DNA from 2 places in the Ferdinandcohnia sp. GQ5 genome. Region 1 is predicted to be linked to the other one. Evidence: a T-box and tRNA genes for the amino acid it is inferred to sense, from the RefSeq annotation. Region 1 holds a T-box; the other holds one or more tRNA genes.
The links. The T-box of region 1 lies ahead of serS (serine--tRNA ligase). A T-box ahead of a tRNA ligase gene usually reads a tRNA of that ligase, here a tRNA-Ser.

Region 1 (11,788 bases):
ATTCAAATTTCAGATGTAATGACAAAGGAAAATCTCGTGACTGCTCCTGTTGGTACAACTTTAGAACAGGCAGAAAAACTTCTACAGAAATATAAAATTGAAAAGCTTCCACTCGTTGATGAAGGTGGAGTATTAAAAGGACTTATTACAATAAAGGATATTGAAAAAGTAATTGAGTTCCCGAATTCAGCAAAGGATGCGCAGGGGCGTCTATTAGTAGGAGCCGCTGTTGGGGTAACAACAGATACAATGCTTCGGGTTGAAAAGCTAGTTAAAGCTGGAGTTGATGCAATTGTTGTTGATACAGCACACGGCCATTCAGCAGGAGTACTTGAAACAGTTAAAACAATTAGAGACGCATATCCAAAACTAAATATTATTGCTGGTAACGTAGCAACAGCAGAAGCAACACGTGCACTTATAGAAGCAGGCGCTAGCGTTGTGAAAGTAGGAATAGGACCTGGTTCTATTTGTACAACTCGTGTTGTAGCAGGTGTTGGTGTTCCTCAAATAACAGCTGTTTACGATTGTGCAACAGAAGCAAGAAAACATGGAGTTTCGATTATTGCTGATGGCGGTATTAAATATTCTGGTGACATCGTTAAAGCATTAGCTGCTGGTGGACATGTCGTAATGCTAGGAAGCTTACTTGCAGGTGTATCTGAAAGCCCAGGGGAAACTGAGATCTTCCAAGGCCGTCGCTTTAAAGTATATCGTGGCATGGGCTCTGTTGCGGCAATGGAAAAAGGAAGTAAGGACCGTTATTTCCAGGAGGATGCGAAAAAGTTTGTTCCTGAAGGTATTGAAGGTCGTCTTCCATACAAAGGCCCACTTACAGACACAATATATCAATTAATTGGTGGTATTCGTTCTGGTATGGGTTACTGCGGCACAAAGAATTTAGAAGAGTTAAGAGAGAATGCACAATTCATTAAAATGACAGGTGCTGGATTACGTGAAAGTCATCCACATGATGTACAGATCACAAAGGAAGCACCGAACTACTCTACTCTCTAAGGTAAATTTAGACAGAACATAATCCATTGGTAGGATTTTTATATTGTGGTAGATAGAGTCATGTACTCTATCTATTTTTTTTGAAGCTGGTATGTTAAAATGTCTTTTGTGCGTATTATGAAAGTGGAGGTTTAAAACGTGAAAAAACAAACACAAAAAAGATTGATTATAAGTATTTTAGCAGTCTTTTTGCTAACGCTTTTTGTAGGACAAATACCTCCTGCAAAAGCAGCACCTGCTCTTGATATAAATGTAAAAAATGCGATATTAATTGATGCAGATACAGGTAAAATACTATATGAAAAAAATGCCGATCAAGCGGCCCCAATTGCAAGTATGGTAAAAATGATGACTGAGTACCTGATAATGGAAGCTATCTCTGAAGGTAGAATATCTTGGGATCAAACTACTCAAATTAGCCAATATGCATATGATATATCTGCAAATAATAACTTTTCAGGTGTTGGCTTACGATTAAATCATGATTATACGGTTGAGGAACTTTATAAAGCAATGGCGATTTATTCTGATAATGCAACAACCATTACATTAGCAGAACTATTAGCCGGTACTGAAGGCGAATTCGTGAAACTTATGAATAAAAAGGCTGAAGAACTAGGCCTTCCAAACTATGAGTTTGTAAATAGTACAGGATTATCAAATTCAATGCTAGGTGATAATTATCCTGAAGGAACGAGTCCAGATGGGGATAATATGTTATCAGCAGAGTCTGTGGCTTTATTAGCCTACTCACTATTACGTGATTATCCAGAAGTATTGGAGATTTCAAGTATCCCTCAATTGGAATTTTATGATGAGAAACTGGATAACTGGAACTGGATGTTGAAACACGATCCAAAGGTATCTCCATATCTTGCAGATTTCTATTATGAGGGAATGGATGGGTTAAAAACAGGTACAACACCAGCAGCTGGTTATTGCTTTACAGGAACTGCTGAACGTAACGGAAAAAGATTAATTTCAGTCGTGATGGGGGCAACAAGCGAACCAGAGCGTTTCAAAGAGACTCGTAAACTATTAGATTATGGTTTTAATAATTTTGAACAAATTGAAGTTTACCCTGAAGGATATCAAGTAAAGGGTAATAAAGAATTAAAGGTAGTCAAGGGAAAAGAAAAGAAAGTAGAAATTTCAACTAAAGCACCAGTAAAATTATTAGTTAAAAAGGGTGTAGATAAGTCTGCATTTAAAGCAGAAATTGTATTTGATGACAAGGTTGTTTCAAAGGATAAAGAAATAACAGCTCCTTTTAAAGAAGGAACAAAAGTGGGCCATATGAGTGTATCCTATGATGGTGATGACTTAGGCTATATTACCGCAAATGGTGATGATAAATTACAGGTACCACTTGTGACAGATACAGGTGTTGAAAAGACAAACTGGTTCGTGCTCATGATGAGAGGAATTGGTGGATTCTTTGGTGATATTTGGTCAAGTGTGGCAAACACTGTTAAGGGCTGGTTCTAATATAAAGGTCTCCTTCTCTGTAGAAGGAGGCTGTTTTTGTTTCCATATTATACTATTTTGGTATAATTACTAGGAAATTAGAAAATTATGAGTTAGAATATTCTTAGTTTATTTTCTATTGGGCATTCACTATAGTTAAAAATATGATATGATTATGCCTATAAAATTAGATAACGAATCATTGGAGGAATCGTAATGGCAAATACAGGAACAGATAGAGTAAAACGTGGTATGGCTGAAATGCAAAAGGGCGGCGTAATTATGGACGTTGTCAATGCAGAACAAGCTAAGATTGCAGAAGAAGCAGGCGCTGTAGCAGTAATGGCTTTAGAGCGTGTACCTGCTGATATTCGAGCGGCTGGTGGAGTTGCTAGAATGGCGGACCCTACAATCGTCGAGCAAGTAATGGGTGCTGTTACTATTCCAGTTATGGCCAAAGCTCGTATAGGTCATATTGTAGAAGCTAGAGTATTAGAAGCTCTTGGCGTTGACTACATTGATGAGAGTGAAGTATTAACTCCAGCTGATGAAGAATTCCACTTAAATAAACGTGATTTCACAGTTCCATTTGTTTGTGGCTGCCGTGACTTAGGCGAAGCAACTCGCCGAATTGCAGAAGGTGCATCTATGCTTCGTACAAAAGGTGAGCCTGGAACAGGAAATATTGTAGAAGCTGTTCGTCATATGAGAAAAGTGAATGCTCAAATTCGTAAAGTTGTTGGCATGAGTGAAGATGAGCTTATGACAGAAGCAAAAAATCTTGGAGCACCATTTGAATTATTGCTTCAAATCAAACAAGAAGGTCGCCTTCCAGTTGTTAACTTTGCAGCAGGTGGTGTAGCAACTCCAGCTGACGCAGCACTTATGATGCAACTTGGAGCAGATGGAGTATTTGTTGGATCTGGTATTTTTAAATCAGATAATCCTGCAAAATTTGCTCGTGCGATTGTAGAAGCTACTACACATTATCAAGATTATGAATTAATTGCACACCTTTCTAAAGGATTAGGAAATGCTATGAAAGGTATTGAAATTTCATCATTATTACCAGAACAACGTATGCAAGAAAGAGGCTGGTAAGTAAGAGGGTGTTCAGACGTGGTTAAAATCGGAGTATTAGGACTTCAAGGGGCTGTCAGAGAACATGTTCGTTCTGTAGAAGCCTCTGGAGCGGAAGCAGTCGTTGTAAAAAAAGTTGAACAACTTGAAGAAATTGACGGATTAATTATCCCTGGCGGGGAAAGTACTACAATGCGCCGATTAATTGATAAATATGAGTTTATGGAGCCACTTCGCTCATTTGCTGAGCAAGGTAAGCCGATGTTTGGAACATGTGCAGGGCTCATTCTACTTGCGAAGCAGCTTGTTGACTATAAGGAGTCACATCTTGGACTTATGGATATTAAAGTTGAGAGAAACTCATTTGGCCGTCAGCGTGAGAGCTTTGAGGCGGAGCTTATGATTCCTAGAATCGCTGAAGACTTTGTCGGAGTATTTATTCGCGCACCACATATTGTAGAAGCAGGAGAAAATGTCGAAATTCTTGCAAAGCATAATGGTAGAATAGTTGCAGCCCGTGAAGGACAATATTTAGGCTGCTCCTTCCATCCAGAATTAACAGATGATCACCGCTTTACAGCGTATTTTGTAAAAATGGTCGAAGAATCAAAAGCAAAAAAACTTGTATAAACAATTAAAACATGGTAAAACTTTATATAAATAATATAAAATGTGAAATCTATGATAGGAACTAGTAGCTCGTCTTTTTTCCTAAGAGAGTCGGTGGTTGGTGTGAACCGATGAAAAAAGCTTGTGAATCCATCCTTGAGTGAAATACTGAATGCATCATTCAAGTAGGTATTTTCGGTAAATCCGTTATCTTTTTCAAGAGGGGGATACTTGTATCCTCAACTAGGGTGGTAACGCGGGTTAACTCTCGTCCCTTTTTTAGGGGCGGGAGTTTTTTGTTTGCCGTAACTGCCGATAAGCGGCGTATTTCTTCGTTGGCTTGGTTCTCTGGTCCTCAAGTAGGTTAGCCACGCTCCGGTCCTCGAACCTGTGCTACCTTGAAATACTTGCTTCTCGACAGTCACGAATGGTTACACATTGTTACTATAACTCATAGATTTTAGGAGGTTTAAGAGATGTTAGATATTAAATTTTTACGAAGCCATTTTGATGAAGTGAAGGAGAGACTCAAGTATCGTGGTGAGGATTTAACAGACCTGGGGCGTTTTGAGGAGTTAGATAAAAAGCGCCGCGAGCTCATTTTGAAGACTGAGGAGTTAAAAAGCCGTAGAAATGAAGTGTCAGGTCAAATCGCTGTTTTGAAACGAGAGAAAAAAGATGCAGATGCTCTCATTTTAGAAATGCGTGAGGTTGGTGATAAGGTCAAAGAACTAGATACGGAATTACGAGATGTGGAAGGACAATTAGAGCATCTAATGTTATCCATTCCGAATTTACCACATGAAAGTGTGCCAATTGGTGAATCTGAGGATGATAACGTTGAAATCCGTAAATGGGGAGAGCTCCCTAAGTTTGGATTTGAACCAAAGCCACACTGGGAAATTGCTGATCAACTTGAAATTTTAGACTTTGAACGTGCAGGAAAAGTAACAGGTAGCCGTTTTGTATTTTATAAGGGGCTTGGGGCAACACTTGAAAGAGCATTATTTAATTTTATGTTAGACCTACATGTAGAGGAACATGGATATGAGGAGGTTATTCCTCCATACCTAGTCAATCGTGCAAGCATGACAGGTACAGGACAGCTTCCAAAGTTTGAAGAAGATGCATTCCTCATTGAAAATGAGGATTACTTCTTAATTCCGACTGCCGAGGTTCCAGTTACAAACCTACACCGTGATGAGATTATAGGCGGAGAAGAGCTACCAATTAAATATGCGGCATTTAGTGCTTGTTTCCGCTCTGAAGCTGGTTCAGCGGGAAGAGATACAAGAGGGTTGATCCGTCAGCATCAGTTTAATAAGGTAGAACTAGTGAAGTTTGTAAAGCCAGAAGATTCTTATCAAGAATTAGAAAGCTTAACAGCAAATGCTGAAAAGGTACTTCAGTTACTAGGTCTTCCATACCGTGTCCTAAGCATGTGTAGTGCAGATTTAGGATTTACTGCAGCGAAAAAATATGACATTGAAGTGTGGATTCCAAGCTACGGAACATACCGTGAAATTTCTTCTTGTAGTAATTTTGAGGCATTCCAGGCAAGACGAGCCAATATTCGTTTCCGCCGTGATCGAGATTCAAAACCTGAGCACGTTCATACATTGAATGGTTCTGGACTTGCAATTGGTCGAACAGTTGCGGCAATCCTAGAGAATTATCAACAAGAGGACGGTACAGTCATCATTCCGGAAGTATTACGTCCTTATATGAGAAATAAAGAAGTAATTGGTCCTAAGTAATCGATTAAAATATTGGCCAGGATTTTACCACTTTCCTGGCCTTATTAAAAAAAATAAAGATATTGTTGACATTTAATTTAAAACTATGATATATTATTTCTTGTCGATACGGAGGAATACCCAAGTCCGGCTGAAGGGATCGGTCTTGAAAACCGACAGGGGTGTTAAAGCCCGCGGGGGTTCGAATCCCTCTTCCTCCGCCATAAATTTTAAATAATACTAGCGCATAAAGTATTGGAGATGAACTCGTTACTATTACGGTAACGAGTTTTTTGCTATTTACATATATTTTATCAATAAAGAACCCCTTTTGAGTGATTATCTCAAAAGGGGTATTTGTTGCTCTAGCTTTTTAAAAGTTCGGTTTGTCTGATAAACTTTGAAATTTTCTCGATAATTAGTTCAACTGAACCTTCGTCTTGTAAAATATCGTATTCATTGATATTTAATCGAAGAACAGGGCAAGCAGTAAAATTATTGATCCATTTCTCATAACGACCGTGCATTTCTTCCCAATATGAAATAGGAGTTTGTTGCTCCATTGGTCTGCCTCGTTCTTGGATTCGATTAATGATATCATCAAGGCTGCCTTCAAGATAAATTAATAAATTCGGATGTGGGAAATATGGTGTCATTACCATCGCATCAAAAAGGTTAGTATATGTCTCATAATCGACAGGCGCCATGGTTCCCTTTTCATAATGCATTCTCGCAAATATGCCTGTGTCCTCATAGATAGAACGATCTTGGACAAATCCTCCGCCATATTCAAAGATTTTCTTTTGCTCTTTAAAACGTTCTGCAAGGAAATAGATTTGAAGGTGGAAGCTCCATCTCTCAAAGTCTGCATAAAATCGATCTAAATATGGATTCGTATCCACTTTCTCAAAGGAGGTCCTAAATCCAAGTGCATTTGCAAGTGCATTTGTCATCGTAGACTTTCCAACACCAACTGTACCTGCAATGGTGATCACTGCATTACTAGGGATATCATATTTATTACGCAAATTCATTCTGTCTTACTCCTTTTTCAAGAATGGTGTCTTCTATTTTTGATAGGATTTGTTCAAGATCCTGTTTATTCTGTACAAAGTCTAGCTTGTCTCCGTTAAATCGTATAACAGGAATATTTGGGTGTGTCTTTTCGAACTTTGCCATTGATTGCTCATAATCAAGGCTTAATTGACTAAGATAAGCTGGGTCAATACCTTTTTCGATGTCTCGACCACGCATCTTAATCCGTTCTAATAAAGTATCGAGGCTAGCGTGTAAATAGATGACGACATTCGGTACTGGCATATCAGCGGTTAGAATTTCATAAATCTGTAAGTATTTTTGAAATTGCTGAGTTTTCAATGTCCGCTCAGCGAAGATTAGGTTTTTGAATATATGATAATCCGCAACAACCGGTTGATTTTTTTGAAGGTAATTTTGATTTATGTCTTCAAGTTGTTTGTATCGGTTACAAAGGAAAAACATTTCTGTTTGAAAACTCCATTCATCAATATTCGTATAAAATTTACCCAAGAATGGATTTTCATCGACTATCTCTTTCAATAAGGCAAATTCGAATTGCTCTGAAATAGCCTTAGCGAGAGAGGTCTTCCCAACTCCGATCGGACCCTCTACTGTAATAAAGGGAATCCTACTACCCATCTCGTGTCCCCCTTTTTATATCAATCAAATGACAGATAAGCATTATTTTATCACAGGAAGATAGATGTTTGTTATTAATTGTCGAAAAAACAGACTGGGAAATATTATAGTTTTCTTATTGTGCACTAAATAGAAAAAGGAACTCGAAAAATCGAGTTCCTTTAAATGATGTCATCGTTTTACGACATTGAAATTATCTGTGATCAACAGCCAATTTTGAGGGAACGGTAGCCCCAGCTTCCAATAGCTGATTCCTCGTAGATTCAATTCTTTAATCAAATCAAACTTTGCCTGAATGCTTCTAGCATCCTCAAACCAAACCTTATGTTGCTTTCCAGCCGAGTCCGTATAATCAAAGTGAGGAGCTTGTGCCTTCGTATCGTATTGGATTGGTACATTATGTTGCTTTGCGAGTTCAATTGCTCGCTGTGGGCTTACTGCCTTTGCATATTCGCCCCCTTGCACAAAAGGCAATGTCCAATCATAGCCATAGAGGTTTTGCCCCATCATTATTTTTGACGCTGGCATCTCAGTGATGGCATATTCAAGAACCTCTCGAACAGGACCAATTGGTGATACTGCCATTGGTGGACCGCCACTATATCCCCATTCATACGTCATGATGACAACAAAGTCCACGATTTCACCGTGTGCTTTATAATCGTGTGCTTCGTACCAAGCGCCCTTTTGTTCTGCACTTGTTTTAGGAGCTAGTGCAGTGGATAGTAGCCAGCCTTCTTGGCTAAAGCGCTGTTTTGCTTTACGCAAGAAGTTGTTATAGGCTTCGCGGTCTTCTGGTCGTAAAAACTCCATATCAAAATGAATATCACGGAACCCATATTTTTTTGCTGTTTCTACGATTGTATCTAACAGCTTATTTTGGACATTTTGGTCGTTAAGCACAATACGACCTAGTTCATTGCTAAATTGTCCTTCTTCTAAATTCGCTACGACCATCATAAGGGTTACGTTATTTGCACTTGCAATGCTTGGCAAATTGTTCAATGGTGGTTCTTTTAGAGTGCCATCTCGTTGGATTTGAAAGTTAAATGGGGCTAAGTATGTTAAGTATGGAGCTGCTTGTCGTGAACTTCTTTCAAGAGCGGGACTTACTGAAGTTCCTGATGGTTCCACATAAGCATTGGTTTCTACATTTCGTTTTGGGCGTGCAGGAATATAGAGTCTAAGACCTACATTTAATGGACGATTCGGTGGTAATTGGTTGATTTGTGCTAATTGCTGATAATTAAGTCCAAATTTATTTGCAATTGACCAGAGGCTATCGCCTGGTTGGACCCAGTAAAATTGTCCAACAATAGGAATAACGAGTGCCTGGCCAATCGCAAGATTACCGGGGTCTGGAATTTGGTTTGCACGAACAATTTCATCTACTGTAGTGCTGTACGCTTGAGCGATTCCAAATAAGGACTGACCTCGCTCTACAACATGAATTTGCATGTTTGACCTCCTCATTCTACAATCTAGGTAACACACCTTTATTACTCTATGAGAGAATAAGAAAGATGATGCTTGGATAAAATGTTTAACTTTATTTAGTCGGGGTCATACTCCGACTAAATAAAGTTAAAGCCTACGGTGGATGCCACAGATTTTCAAGGGTAACTTTTCGAGCCTAAGATCAAAGACTAAGTACGCCACTTCCTGTGGCAACGTCTTTGTGACCGACCTCGTGTGGGCCTAAAAAATCTGGGCGCAAATACGCCAAGGCGCATTTGATTTATCTAGTGAGGGAGTATTTACTTTGATGAAATCTGACGAATATTATATGAAATTGGCGATTGAAGAAGCAAAAAAAGCAGCTGATATAGATGAAGTGCCTATTGGTGCTGTTCTTGTTATAAATGATGAAGTTATTGCAAAAGCCCATAACCTTCGTGAAACACAGCAACGTTCAATTGCCCATGCAGAACTATTGGCACTTGATGAAGCCTGTCGACGTTCAGGCACTTGGAGATTAGAGGATTCTACCTTGTATGTCACTCTTGAGCCCTGTGCAATGTGCTCGGGGGCTATCGTGCTATCGCGGGTAAAACGGGTCGTTTACGGGGCGAGTGACCCTAAGGGAGGATGTGCGGGAACCTTAATGAACCTTTTACAGGAACAACGATTTAATCATCAAACTGAGGTCGTTTCAGGTATTTGTGAGGAAGAATGCAGCGAACTCCTAAGTTCATTTTTTAGACAGCTTCGAAAGAGAAAAAAAGATGAAAAGAATCGCACTACTGGTTCTACTTGAAAAAACTTACAGTTGGAATACGTTGATTTTTTTTGACTGAGCCTTTATACTAAGAATGTGTCACAAAGACACCTAACAATTTGGTATCAATTTTGCCGTGCTAAGCGGGGAGGTAGCGGTGCCCTGTACTCGCAATCCGCTCTAGCGAGGCCGAATCCCTTCACAGAGGGTAGTTATTGTAGGGTCTGCCTCAAGTAAGTGGTGTTGACGTCTGGGTCCTACGCAATGGGAACCCGTGAATCCTGTCAGGTCCGGAAGGAAGCAGCAGTAAGCGGACTCTCCCATGTGCCGTAGGGTTGCCTGGACCGAGCTAACTGCTTGAGTAACGCCTGGGGTAACTATTCGACGGAAGGTGCACGGCAGTTATACTACATAAAACAACTCACTCATTCGGGTGGGTTTTTTTATTGTCTAGTTCAAGGCTCCATCGGCGCTCTGGGCTAAGTCAATTGCTTCGGAAGGTTGCGCTCGTCTTATGCTTGGCACCTAAAGTTGAGCTTCTTGAACTGTTCTTGTTTTTTCTAGATTTTTTCAGTGAATGATATAATCACTTTGTACAGAATATTCACTTCCTGTATAATAGGAAGTGGACGAAGAGAAGGAGGGGCAATATCAATGGCATATCAAGCATTATACCGTGTCTTTCGGCCACAAACCTTTCATGACGTGGTCGGACAAGAACATATAACCCAAACATTAAAGAATGCCCTTCTTCAAGAAAAATTTTCTCATGCTTACCTTTTCTCAGGACCAAGGGGAACAGGAAAAACGAGTGCTGCGAAAATTTTTGCAAAAGCCGTTAACTGTGAGCGTTCTCCAGTAGCTGAGCCTTGTAATGAGTGTGCCGCATGTCGGGGAATTACCGACGGCTCAATTTCTGATGTGATTGAAATTGATGCTGCATCAAACAATGGTGTCGATGAAATTAGAGATATTCGCGATAAAGTGAAGTATGCTCCCAGTGCAGTACGCTACAAGGTATATATCATTGATGAAGTACATATGCTTTCAATCGGTGCGTTTAACGCCTTGTTAAAAACATTGGAGGAACCACCAAGACATGTCATTTTCATCTTAGCAACAACCGAACCACATAAAATTCCACTTACGATCATCTCCAGATGTCAACGCTTTGATTTTCGTCGGATTACAACTCAAGCAATCGTAGGGAGAATGAAAACGATCATATCTGAACAGAACGTGACAGTGGATGATCAAGCTCTTTATGTAATCGCAAGAGCTGCTGAAGGTGGAATGCGGGATGCGTTAAGTTTATTGGACCAAGCGATTTCCTTCAGCGACGAAGTGGTAAAACTTGAAGATGTTCTCACGATAACTGGAGCTGTTTCGCAATCACTGCTAACGAATGTGGTTAGGGCGACACACGACCGAGATGTCCGAACAGCTTTGAAGACACTCGATGAAATGATGGACCTTGGGAAAGACCCAATGAGATTTATCGAAGATTTAATCTTCTATTATAGGGACATGCTTTTATATCAAACAGCACCCCAATTAGAAGAAGTGATGGAGCGGGTATTAGTTGATGAAGATTTTTCGGACCTTGCAAAAAATATCCCTAATCATGAAATTTACGAAACCATGGATATTTTAAACCAAGCCCAGCAGGAGATGAAGTGGACGAACCATCCGCGAATTTTTCTAGAGGTAGCACTCGTAAAGCTTACTCAAATGGATAAACAACATTCATTTGAGTCATTGCCACAAATTGAAGGCTTAATGAATAAAATAAATATGTTAGAATCTGAACTTGCATCAATTAAGGAAAAGGGTGTAACAGCCCAACCACAAGATGCAAAGCCTGCTGAAAAACGTCCACAAAAAACATCTAGAAATGGTTACAGAACCCCAGTGGGAAGAATAAATGAGGTTTTAAAGAGTGCAACTAGACAGAATCTTGATTTATTAAAAGGAAAATGGGGCG
Region 2 (11,788 bases), on a different contig from region 1:
TTTAGAAATGCCGGGGTGGCGGAACTGGCAGACGCACAGGACTTAAAATCCTGCGGTAGGTGACTACCGTACCGGTTCGATTCCGGTCCTCGGCACCATCTAATAAAATAAAAAAAATGCGCCCGTAGCTCAATTGGATAGAGCGTCTGACTACGGATCAGAAGGTTATGGGTTCGACTCCTATCGGGCGCGCCATTTTACGGGAAGTAGCTCAGCTTGGTAGAGCACTTGGTTTGGGACCAAGGGGTCGCAGGTTCGAATCCTGTCTTCCCGACCATTAACAAAATTGGGGCCTTAGCTCAGCTGGGAGAGCGCCTGCTTTGCACGCAGGAGGTCAGCGGTTCGATCCCGCTAGGCTCCACCATTAGAATTTTAAATAATTACTTTAATTATGGCGGTGTAGCTCAGCTGGCTAGAGCGTACGGTTCATACCCGTGAGGTCGGGGGTTCGATCCCCTCCGCCGCTACCATTTAAATTAAAAAAATCTAGGACCTTTAGCTCAGCTGGTTAGAGCAGACGGCTCATAACCGTCCGGTCGTAGGTTCGAGTCCTACAAGGTCCACCATTTACAACCTTATATATGTGGAGGAATACCCAAGTCCGGCTGAAGGGATCGGTCTTGAAAACCGACAGGGGTGTTAAAGCCCGCGGGGGTTCGAATCCCTCTTCCTCCGCCATATTTTTTAACAAATATATGGTGTAAGAAAGTCATATATTATAAACCTTCTATATATCGCTGGGTGGAGCAACGAGCGTTGCATCATCGATTTACTGCGAGTTGTCCCGACGGACATGCTTCAAGAATAAGCTTGAAGAGGAAGGGACAGTCATTTACTTGCATAGCGCATAACATAAACTTTATAAATTCTATTATCGCGGGGTGGAGCAGTCTGGTAGCTCGTCGGGCTCATAACCCGAAGGTCGTAGGTTCAAATCCTGCCCCCGCAACCAAAAAAAGTGTTGACAAGCACAAGAAGTTATAGTAAAATAATTTTTGTTGTTAAAAATGGTCCCGTGGTGTAGCGACGAGCAAACCATCGTCGAATATCTACGAGTTGTCCCGACGGACAATGCTCCTCGAATAAACTATTAGAGGAAGGGACAGTTATTCCACAATAATTAGCGCATTAAATAACTTTTTTAATCTTAAATGGTCCCGTGGTGTAGCGGTTAACATGCCTGCCTGTCACGCAGGAGATCGCCGGTTCGATCCCGGTCGGGACCGCCATATTTTGTGGCTCAGTAGCTCAGTCGGTAGAGCAAAGGACTGAAAATCCTTGTGTCGGCGGTTCGATTCCGTCCTGAGCCACCTTTCTAATTTTATAAACTTTAATGGCGGCTGTGGCGAAGTGGTTAACGCATCGGATTGTGGTTCCGACATTCGTGGGTTCGATTCCCATCAGCCGCCCCATATAAAAAATGCGGGTGTAGTTTAATGGTAAAACCTCAGCCACGAGCAAAGCTTCCTAGAATATGCTACGAGTTGTCTCGACGCATTTACTTCTTGAATAAGCTAGCAGAGGAAGAGGCATGTAAGGCCCGAAAGTCGTATCGCTTTGATTTATAAAATTAACAATTAATATGCGGGTGTAGTTTAATGGTAAAACCTCAGCCTTCCAAGCTGATGTCGTGAGTTCGATTCTCATCACCCGCTCCAATTTATACAATGGGCCTATAGCTCAGCTGGTTAGAGCGCACGCCTGATAAGCGTGAGGTCGATGGTTCGAGTCCATTTAGGCCCACCATATATAATTATTCCGCAGTAGCTCAGTGGTAGAGCTATCGGCTGTTAACCGATCGGTCGTAGGTTCGAATCCTACCTGCGGAGCCATTTTTGGGGAAGTACTCAAGTGGCTGAAGAGGCGCCCCTGCTAAGGGTGTAGGTCGCGTAAGCGGCGCGAGGGTTCAAATCCCTCCTTCTCCGCCATGTCGAATCATATAAATACTTTTTTCTGGCCCGTTGGTCAAGCGGTTAAGACACCGCCCTTTCACGGCGGTAACACGGGTTCGAATCCCGTACGGGTCATCAAACGTTATGAGAATTTCTCATGGCGTTTTTTTATTTTACTAGATTTCTAGTTTCTAATTTTTTACGGTTACAAAAAGAAAAACACCTGTTGCCAGGTGCTTAATCTTGAGAAATGATATCATCTTCTATTTTCTTTGCGGGGTTGTCTAAATCTACATCTGAGAAGATTCCGGGTGATATTCCACGGAACATGTCAAATGCTAGAATTTTATCATCTGGGGCATCAAATAGTGGAGCATCGGGTTTTTTATTAACGTCTTCTTTACGTTTCATCTTCCACACCTCCATTTATTATCCTCCCAGTTATACTTATATTTATTCTATCTGTTATCACCGTTTAATAAATTTCCGATTCCTCCTAGAATACTTCCTTCACCTGTGCTTCCCCCATTTCTAGGTGCACTTGCGAAGATACGGTCTGCCATACGGCTAAATGGCAATGATTGTACCCAAACTGTTCCAGGGCCACGTACAGTTGCGTAGAATAAACCTTCACCACCAAAGAAAGCTGTTTTTATTTTCCCTACATATTCGATATTGTAATCTACTTCCTTCGTCATCCCAACTAAGCAGCCTGTGTCTATTCGAAGGATTTCACCAGGTTGGAGTTCTTTTTTATGTATGGTTCCACCTGCGTGTAAAAAGGCTAATCCATCTCCTTCTAATTTTTGCATGATGAAGCCCTCTCCACCGAAGAAACCAGTACCTAATTTGCGTTGGAAGTCTATTCCGACTGATACTCCTTTTGCTGCACATAAAAAAGAATCTTTTTGACAAATCACTTTTCCACCTAGCATGCTTAAATCAACCGGGATGATTTTTCCAGGATATGGGGCAGCAAACGAAACATGTTTTTTGCCCATATGGCTATTGGTAAAAACCGTCATAAAAAGACTCTCACCAGTAAGGACTCTTTTACCTGCACCAAACAGTTTACCTAATAAACCTCCACCTCCAGATTCTGAACCATCACCGAATATGGTTTCCATCGAGATTCCATCTTCCATCATCATCATGGCTCCTGCTTCCGCAATAACACTTTCACTCGGATCTAGCTCGATTTCAACAAATTGCATGTCATCTCCATATAGTTTGTATTCAATCTCATGAGCGTTCATTATACTCTTCCTTTCATTAAAAATGATATATAGAAATAATTCGTCATTTGCTTAGTATCTTCCTTTAAGCTTTTCACTAAGTATGAAAATAATGTCAGTCTATTGGAGATTTCAATGACAAAATGAAAATGAGATATTATAATATATTTAGAATTTTCTTGAAATAATTCGTCTAAGGAGGAGTTTATGAGTTCAGAAGTCGCAGTAAAAAGACGTATTTGGCCCAGAAAGAAAAGATGGAGGGTTATTTTAGTATCAGGATTTATAATCATCCTCCTGCTTGTCGCAAGTATTTTGGCAGGCTATTTATTTTTGAGAAAGAGTTTACCAGAAATTGAAGGTACAATTAATGTTGCTGGTATTACTGATGAGGTTGAAGTAATTCGTGATCAAAATGGGGTTCCCCATATAAGTGCTAAAAACACTCACGATCTGTATTTTGCACAAGGATATGTAACGGCTCAGGACAGGTTATTTCAAATGGATCTAAGCCGTAGACAGGCATCAGGAGAGCTCAGTGAGGTAATTGGTAGTTCCCTAATTGAACAGGATAAATATTATAGAACTCTTGGCTTACGAAGAGCAGCTAAAATCTCGTACGATGGATACTCGACAGAAGCGAAAGGTGTCTTACAATCTTATGCAGATGGCGTAAATGCTTTTATTAAGGAAGCAAAGGAGAAGAAAACATTACCCGTCGAATTTACTCTTGCCGGATATGAACCAACGGAGTGGAGTCCTATAGACTCACTCACGATAGGTAAGTATATGGCTTACGATTTAGGAGGCCATTATAAAGGTCAAGCCTTTCGTTATTACATGGCACAGCATGTGTCAGAAGAAAAACTACTTGAATTATTTCCTACATATCCTGAAGATGGGGCAACAGTTCTTCAAGTAATGAAAGAAAATCCTATTGATATTTCCAAAAGTATTGCACAGGCTCCTTTCCCAAATGAATTTAATGGGAGTAATAACTGGGTGGTTAGTGGAGAAAAATCTGAGTCAGGTATGCCGATTCTAGCGGATGATCCTCATTTAGCATTGGCGACTCCGTCGATTTGGTATGAAACGCATTTACAAAATAATGAAGTAAACGTAAGTGGTGTCATTTTTGCAGGTGTCCCAGGAATTATATTAGGACGTAATGAACATATCGCCTGGGGAGTTACCAATGTAGGTCCAGATGTCCAGGATTTATATATTGAAAAAAGAAATCCTGAAAATCCAAATCAGTTCGAGTATATGGGGAAGTGGGAGGATGCAAGAATTATTGATGAACCAATAAAAGTGAAGGATGGAGAAACAATTCCTTATCAAGTTCAGGTAACAAGGCATGGTCCCATTATTTCAGAATTCACTCATGACCACAAGGAAGAAACTGCTTTAGCTTTAAGATGGACAGCTCTCGATCCTTCGACTGAACTTGAAGCGGTGTTGATGTTTAACAGGCGAAGAGTTGGGATGAATTTAAAGAAGCTCTTACATATTTTCATACCCCTGCTCAAAATTTTGTTTTTGCAGCTACGGATGGAACCATTGCTTATCGAGCAAATGGGTTAATTCCTATTCGAAAAAAGGGAGATAGTTCGATACCTGTACCAGGTTGGACGGATGAATATGAGTGGGAGGGTTTTATTCCATGGGATGAACTTCCAACAATTGTGAACCCGGAGGAGGGGTTTATTTCTACGGCAAATAATAGAATTGTAACAGATGATTATCCATACCATATTACGAATACTTGGGCATAGCCATATCGTCAACAACGTATACGGGATGTTTTAACGAGTAAGAAGAAACTTTCGGTTGATGATATGCTTCAACTACAGTTTGACCAACATAATTTGCAGGCGGAGGAATTTGTACCGATTTTTCTTGATGTATTAACAAGCAATAAAGAAAAGCTAAGAGATATTGATAAAGAAGTCTTAAAGCGGTTTGAAGGATGGGACTTTGTAGATCGAAGAGAAGATGGAGAGCCTTTAGTCTTTCATAAATGGATGGAGGAATTCGCGAATGTTTTGTTTGAAGAATCCATTCCAATTGAAATTGATAACTTGTTTGAAGGTAAATCCCAAATTGTTGACCAAATGATTAGAAATGCTGCCAAAGGGGATGAAGGTGTATGGTTGAGTGAAGCTGGTGGTTTAGAGCAGGTAACTCTAGAGTCATTCAAGCGAGCTGTTGATTTTGCTGTCAAACAACAAGGGAAGCATCCGGGTAAATGGAAATGGGGTGAATTTCATAGGGTTCCTTTTAATCATCCGTTGTCGGCAATTTCTCCGTTAAACTATCTTTTTAATCATAATGAATTTGTTCCAATGGGTGGTAGTGGAGTATCGGTAGCTGCTGCAAGTTTCAATAGAAAATCAGGAGCTATAACACATGGAGCTGCATGGCGTTCCGTAATTGACCTATCAAACATGAAACAAAGCTATAATGTGGTAGGTCCAGGGCAATCTGGTCATGTTTTGAGCAAATTCTATCATGATCAAATTTCAGATTGGACAACAGGAAAATATCATATCACTCATACTTACAAAGAGAACTATATAATAAATAGTTATAGATTACTTTTACAACCAATAAAATAAAAAAGTAAAGCAGTGGGGAATTTTCCACTGCTTTTAACCTTAATCCTGAGCTTCATCCTCTGTATAAGGTTCTTTTTCATAGGGAGGAAGGTCACCGAACATGGTCATGATTCCTTCTTCATCTAATACTTCCTCATATCGTTCATGCTGGTTGTTTGGATAGATGATTATTTCTTTCCCTTCAATATCTGTTGCAACAAAGTTTTCGTAGTCCTCTACATAACCTACATTTTCATCTGATTCAAGGAATACTTCATTATAACTATCAACTGGATCTGCAAGATCAGAAGGTGATTCAGATGTTCCATACTTAGCAACATCTTGCCATGAATCTTCAGCATCAAAGGATACATTATCTTCCTCATCAACAAACTTTCCAAACGGTGGCATTAGTACCCCTTCCTCAATCGGCCGATTATGAGAAACGACTTGGGTCGGGCTGTGCTCAACACAATAGGTTGTGGTAGGAATTGCTTCTAATCGATCAACAGGTATTTCCTTACCGCATTTTTCACATTTCCCGTATCTTCCTTCAGCAATTGCCTGTAAGGCGTAGTCAATGTCCTTTAGTTCTTTTTCAATATGCTCATTAAGTGCAATGTCTTTTTCACGTTCATATAGCTCAGTTCCTTCATCCCCTGGATGGTTATCGTAAGAAGAGAGTTCCCCTACCGACCCATGGAAATGACCGCGTTCTAAATCAAAATGATCGCTATCCGTTAATTGTTCTTCAACCTCTTTTTTTGCGTTTATCAACTGTGAACGGAAGGTTGATAATTGCTCATTTGATAACATGAAAAGCACTCCTTCCATAATGATTTCGTAACGAATCTTGTTATGTATTATTTACATAAACACGAAAATCATAAATGTAAAAAAGTGCTTGTATGAAAGAAGGCAAAAGAAAAAACACGATCGCAAAAAAATCGTGTTTTTAAAAGAAGTAACCAATAAAGATTCCAATTGATAATAAGAAACCAAAAAATGTATTTGTTTGGGCGGTTGCTTTCATTGCTGGCATCATTTGGATTGGCTCTGATTTTCCAATAAATCCAATTATCGCTTGAATAGCTTTTGGAACACTCACCAATACAAGTAGGCTCCACCAAGATGCTATTCCCATAAATGACAAAGCAATAATCCAAACATATGAAATAACAAACAATACCGCTAAGAACTTAATCGCATTTTCTCTTCCTAATAAAATCGGTAAGGTGCGACGTCCGTTCTGTTTGTCACCATCCAAATCACGAATATTGTTTGACATATTAATGGCACCAACAAGAATCATAATTGGAATTGAAATTAAAATACTTGTTGAAGTAACCGTACCCGTTTGGATGAAAAACGATATTAAAATAATGATCATACCCATAAAGAAACCAGCTGCAAGCTCTCCAAAAGGTGTTGATGAAATTGGGAATGGGCCGCCAGTATAAAGATAACCAACAGACATACAAATAGTCCCTACTAACGCTAGCCACCAGCTACTATTCATACAAATATAAACACCTAAAAGTGTAGCAATCCCCATAAAGGAAAAAGCCAAGTTTAAGATCACTTTTGGCTTGACTCCATCTCTAACAATTGTCCCACCAATACCGACTGATTCAGCGGTATCTAGACCGCGTTTATAATCAAAATACTCATTAATCATATTAGTAGCTGCTTGAATGAGAAGACAAGCAAGTAACATTATTAAGAATAGTGCCATGTTGATAGAAGTATCTGAAAGTGCAAGAACTGTACCTAGGATAACTGGAACAAAGGATGCTGTTAGTGTATGTGGACGCATAAGTCTCCACCATACTTGAAACCCATTTGAAGGCTTTTTAGATAGCTTCTGATTTGACTGAAGTCCTGTATGCATTAAACTTCTCCTCTCCGTCATATCATGTATATCCAAAGTTCAGTTTAGTGAATTGGGCAAGTACTGTCAATGGTTTAATGTAACAAAAAAGTCATAATCATTCTTACCATGATTTAATCCCCAGACTAACATATCGTACAAAACGTAATAATAAGGAAGTAAGTGGTCATTGTACGGTTACATATGGTAGAATCAAGTTTGTTGACAACTATTCATAAAGAGGTATATTGTAGCACTTGATTCATTAACCCAAAAGTATCGGGATTATAATACTAAGGGTACATACGTGTTAATGATATACTATAATCAAATACTATTTCTAAAGAAAAATTTATTACAGGAAACACTTCGGGGGGATATAAGTTGGTCATGATACAACAAAAAGGATTGAAAGATTACATAGAGAAAGGAATGTTTCGTTCAAAGGAGCTTTCAAAGCCGATACTTGTAAGTCAGGTTAGAGAGATTGAGAACATAGACCCCCTATTGTTCTTTTCTACTGGGAAAAAAGAAACTTTTAAAACGCGATGTTTCTGGTCCAATCCAACAAATGATACGGTAATAGTTGGACTTGGAGAAGCTTATACCATTAGCGATAATGAGTCTACAGAACGTTTTGTTGTAATAGAAGAGGAGTGGAAAAAACTCGTTCACAACGCAATTATAGTGGATGACTTTGCACCATATTCTACAGGTCCAATAATAATGGGAGGTTTTTCATTCGATCCATTAAAAAAGAGAACAGATCTGTGGGATCATTTTGATGATGCAAAATTTGTTTTGCCTGCGTTTATGCTTTCAATCTATAAAGGAAGTACTTATTTAACTACAAATATAATATGTGAATCTACAGGTACAACATTTGTTGAATCTGATATAGAACAATTAGAAGAACAGCTTGAGGGAAATCACAAAGAGCTCATAAACACTTCTTTTACAAAAGAAGAAGTCCAACCAAAGGAATGGATGGAATCTGTTCGAAATGCAACTAAAAAGGTACAATCCGGCGAGGTTGAAAAGGTTGTACTAGCAAGAGAAATTAAACTACATTTTGATAAGCCAATTGAAACGGATGCCATTTTAGCACGTTTAAAAGAAGAACAACCAATGAGTTATTTATTTGCAATCGAGTATGGCGATTCATGTTTTATTGGAGCTTCACCAGAGCGTCTTATAAAGAAAAAAGGTGGAGAATTTTTAACAACTTGCTTAGCAGGTTCGATACGACGTGGTAAAACTCCTTCTGAAGACGAACAATTGGCAAATGAATTACTTAGTGACCGGAAAAATCTATACGAACATGATGTGGTTGTACAAATGATTAAAAATGCGATGAAAGAATCTTGTATACGCATTTCTTCACCAACACAACCTGATATCTTAAAAATGCGAGATATTCAACATTTATACACACCTGTAAGAGGGGTAGCAAAAGAAAATGTATCATTACTTACTGTTGTAGATCGACTACATCCAACTCCAGCGCTTGGAGGACAACCTAAACAAAAAGCATATGAAATAATTCGTGAGCTTGAGATTCTTGACCGTGGTTGGTATGGAAGCCCAGTTGGTTGGTTAGATACAAAAGATAATGGAGAATTTGCCGTTGCCATTCGTTCTGGATTAATAAATAGCAACAATGTATCCTTATTTGCTGGATGTGGAATTGTAGGCGATTCAGAACCAGAAAGTGAATATACAGAAACAATGATTAAGTTTAGACCGATGCTATCCGCACTAGGAGGCTTAGACAATGAATAATGAAGCATTAACTCGGTATGTAGCATCATTTGTTGATGAATTAGTCCAAGTGGGTGTCACAGAGGCCATTGTGAGCCCCGGCTCCCGCTCTACCCCGATGGCAATATTAATGGCTGAACATCCTGATATGAATGTTACAATCAATATTGATGAACGATCATCCGCTTTTTATGCGCTTGGTGTAGCTAAAGCAACTAAAAAGCCTGTAGCGATACTTTGTACTTCTGGGACTGCAGCAGCCAATTATTTTCCGGCTATTGTGGAGGCCTATTATTCAAGAGTACCGCTTATTGTCCTGACAGCGGACCGACCACATGAATTGCGCGATGTTGGTGCACCGCAAGCTATAGATCAGAACCAGTTATATGGGAACCATGCGAAATGGTTTGTAGAAATGGCTCTACCTGAAGATTCCGCTCAAATGTTGGCTTATGTCAGAACTATGGCAGGAAGAGCAGCGGGTACAGCACAATCAGCTCCCGCAGGACCTGTCCATCTAAACTTCCCTTTTCGTGAGCCGCTGGTTCCAAACCTCGATCTTGATTATTTATGGGGTTCAAGGAACATTGCTAAAAAAAATGTAAACGTCGTTGTTGGTAAACCGACAATGGACGAGGAACAAGCTCAGTTGATAAGTGATGTAGTCAGTGAAAAACTGAGAGGGATTATTGTTTGTGGTTCACATGATAATTCTGAGTTTGGACATGCTGTAGCTAATCTAGCAGAAACTCTTCAATTTCCAATACTTGCTGACCCACTATCCCAACTGAGAAGTGGAACACACTCTAAATCATACATAATTGATGGGTATGATGCTTTTTTACGAAACGAAGAGTTCGGAGAAGCTTTCTCACCAGACATCATTATTCGTTTTGGAGCAATGCCCGTTTCTAAGTCACTTCTGCAGTATATTCAAAAACAAAAAAGCACGCCACAAATCATTGTGGATGGGGACGGTGGATGGAGAGATCCTACTTTATCAGCAACCGATATGGTTTACTGTGATGAAATAGAGTTCTGTCATTCGATTACGAAACGAATTCAGAAACGTAGTAATAATGGTTGGATAAGCTCTTGGATTAAAATAAATGATATAGTGAAAGAGAATATCAACGCAGTATACCAGGAAGAAACCTTATTTGAAGGGAAGGTATTTACTGAACTTCAAGAAATCCTGCCGAATGGTTCTACTTTATTTGTTGGAAACAGTATGCCAATCAGAGACCTTGACACTTTCTTTACGAATAATGAAAAGTCAATTCATGTACTAGGAAATCGAGGAGCCAATGGAATTGATGGACTTGTTTCTACGGCGATGGGCATTAGTTCGCAAAAAGAGCATACTGTTTTAGTAATTGGGGATCTTTCTTTCTATCATGATTTAAATGGATTATTAGCAGCAAAACATCATCATTTAAATAATACGATTGTGTTAATTAACAATGACGGTGGCGGAATATTTTCTTTCTTGCCACAATCACAGGAAGAAAAGCACTTTGAAACACTGTTTGGTACGCCAATCGGGCTTAATTATGAACATGCCGTAAAAATGTATGGCGGGAAATTTACTAGTGTTGAGAATTGGGCGGAATTCCGAAAAGCCATATCTGCTTCATTAAATGGGAATGGTCTTCATGTTGTAGAAGTAAAAACGGACCGCCAAGAAAATGTCATGATTCATCGAAAAATGTGGAATAATGTTTCCCAGGAAATAAAAGACGTTCTCAAAAAGGAACAATAACTATGTTTATTTCATCAAACGGGGTTACTTATCATGTGCAGGTGATGGGAGAAGGGGAACCGATAGTTTTCCTTCATGGTTTTACAGGTAATATAGCAACCTGGAGTAATGCCACCGAGACACTTCGTTACAGTTATCAATGTATTTTTATTGATATAATCGGACATGGAGAGACAGATAGTCCTGATGACTCATCAAGATATCATATAGAAACTGTTGCAAAAGATATCATTCATATTCTTGATGTCTTAGCTATCCCCAGAACTAATATAGTTGGCTACTCCATGGGAGGAAGGCTAGCATTGGCTATCTCTATTCTTTTTTCAACTAGAATAATTAGACTTGTTCTAGAGAGCAGTTCTCCAGGGTTAAGAACAGTGGAAGAAAGAGTTGCCCGCAGAAAATCAGATGAGAAACTGGCTAATCGGATTAACCAAGAGGGAGTCCAAGGTTTTGTTGATTATTGGGAGAAGATCCCTTTGTTCTCTTCGCAACAGGCCCTAACGAAAGATATTCAACAAGAAATACGCCAACAACGTCTTAACAATAATCCAGTCGGTTTAGTTAATAGTCTTAAAGGAATGGGGACTGGTTCACAACCCTCATACTGGGATAGACTAAATGAGCTAAACCTACCCACTTTATTACTTTGTGGAGAGCTTGACCAAAAG

Region 2: it encodes a tRNA-Ser, which carries the amino acid that the T-box ahead of serS (serine--tRNA ligase) is inferred to sense. The anticodon was not compared.

The regions. Positions count from the first base shown of each region.
Region 1 is NZ_JCAXEW010000037.1:2,213-14,000, reverse strand. Features, by position in the region: gene guaB (IMP dehydrogenase) at 1-1,017, shown strand, start outside; gene AC6CHV_RS25920 (serine hydrolase) at 1,156-2,505, shown strand; gene pdxS (pyridoxal 5'-phosphate synthase lyase subunit PdxS) at 2,701-3,585, shown strand; gene pdxT (pyridoxal 5'-phosphate synthase glutaminase subunit PdxT) at 3,604-4,194, shown strand; T-box leader at 4,237-4,452, shown strand; gene serS (serine--tRNA ligase) at 4,650-5,930, shown strand; tRNA gene AC6CHV_RS25900 (tRNA-Ser) at 6,041-6,133, shown strand; gene AC6CHV_RS25895 (deoxynucleoside kinase) at 6,275-6,943, opposite strand; gene AC6CHV_RS25890 (deoxynucleoside kinase) at 6,930-7,586, opposite strand; gene AC6CHV_RS25885 (LysM peptidoglycan-binding domain-containing protein) at 7,758-9,044, opposite strand; gene tadA (tRNA adenosine(34) deaminase TadA) at 9,352-9,843, shown strand; RNA gene ffs (signal recognition particle sRNA large type) at 9,939-10,203, shown strand; gene dnaX (DNA polymerase III subunit gamma/tau) at 10,459-11,788, shown strand, end outside.
Region 2 is NZ_JCAXEW010000024.1:68,007-79,794, reverse strand. Features, by position in the region: tRNA gene AC6CHV_RS23125 (tRNA-Leu) at 10-98, shown strand; tRNA gene AC6CHV_RS23120 (tRNA-Arg) at 119-195, shown strand; tRNA gene AC6CHV_RS23115 (tRNA-Pro) at 201-277, shown strand; tRNA gene AC6CHV_RS23110 (tRNA-Ala) at 289-364, shown strand; tRNA gene AC6CHV_RS23105 (tRNA-Met) at 394-470, shown strand; tRNA gene AC6CHV_RS23100 (tRNA-Ile) at 490-566, shown strand; tRNA gene AC6CHV_RS23095 (tRNA-Ser) at 586-678, shown strand; tRNA gene AC6CHV_RS23090 (tRNA-Met) at 876-952, shown strand; tRNA gene AC6CHV_RS23085 (tRNA-Asp) at 1,154-1,229, shown strand; tRNA gene AC6CHV_RS23080 (tRNA-Phe) at 1,238-1,310, shown strand; tRNA gene AC6CHV_RS23075 (tRNA-His) at 1,337-1,412, shown strand; tRNA gene AC6CHV_RS23070 (tRNA-Gly) at 1,585-1,658, shown strand; tRNA gene AC6CHV_RS23065 (tRNA-Ile) at 1,670-1,746, shown strand; tRNA gene AC6CHV_RS23060 (tRNA-Asn) at 1,758-1,832, shown strand; tRNA gene AC6CHV_RS23055 (tRNA-Ser) at 1,838-1,928, shown strand; tRNA gene AC6CHV_RS23050 (tRNA-Glu) at 1,956-2,027, shown strand; gene AC6CHV_RS23045 (hypothetical protein) at 2,130-2,303, opposite strand; gene AC6CHV_RS23040 (TIGR00266 family protein) at 2,351-3,148, opposite strand; partial or broken gene AC6CHV_RS23035 (penicillin acylase family protein) at 3,335-5,745, shown strand; gene AC6CHV_RS23030 (TraR/DksA C4-type zinc finger protein) at 5,785-6,540, opposite strand; gene AC6CHV_RS23025 (1,4-dihydroxy-2-naphthoate polyprenyltransferase) at 6,680-7,615, opposite strand; gene AC6CHV_RS23020 (isochorismate synthase) at 7,985-9,376, shown strand; gene menD (2-succinyl-5-enolpyruvyl-6-hydroxy-3-cyclohexene-1-carboxylic-acid synthase) at 9,369-11,117, shown strand; gene menH (2-succinyl-6-hydroxy-2,4-cyclohexadiene-1-carboxylate synthase) at 11,120-11,788, shown strand, end outside.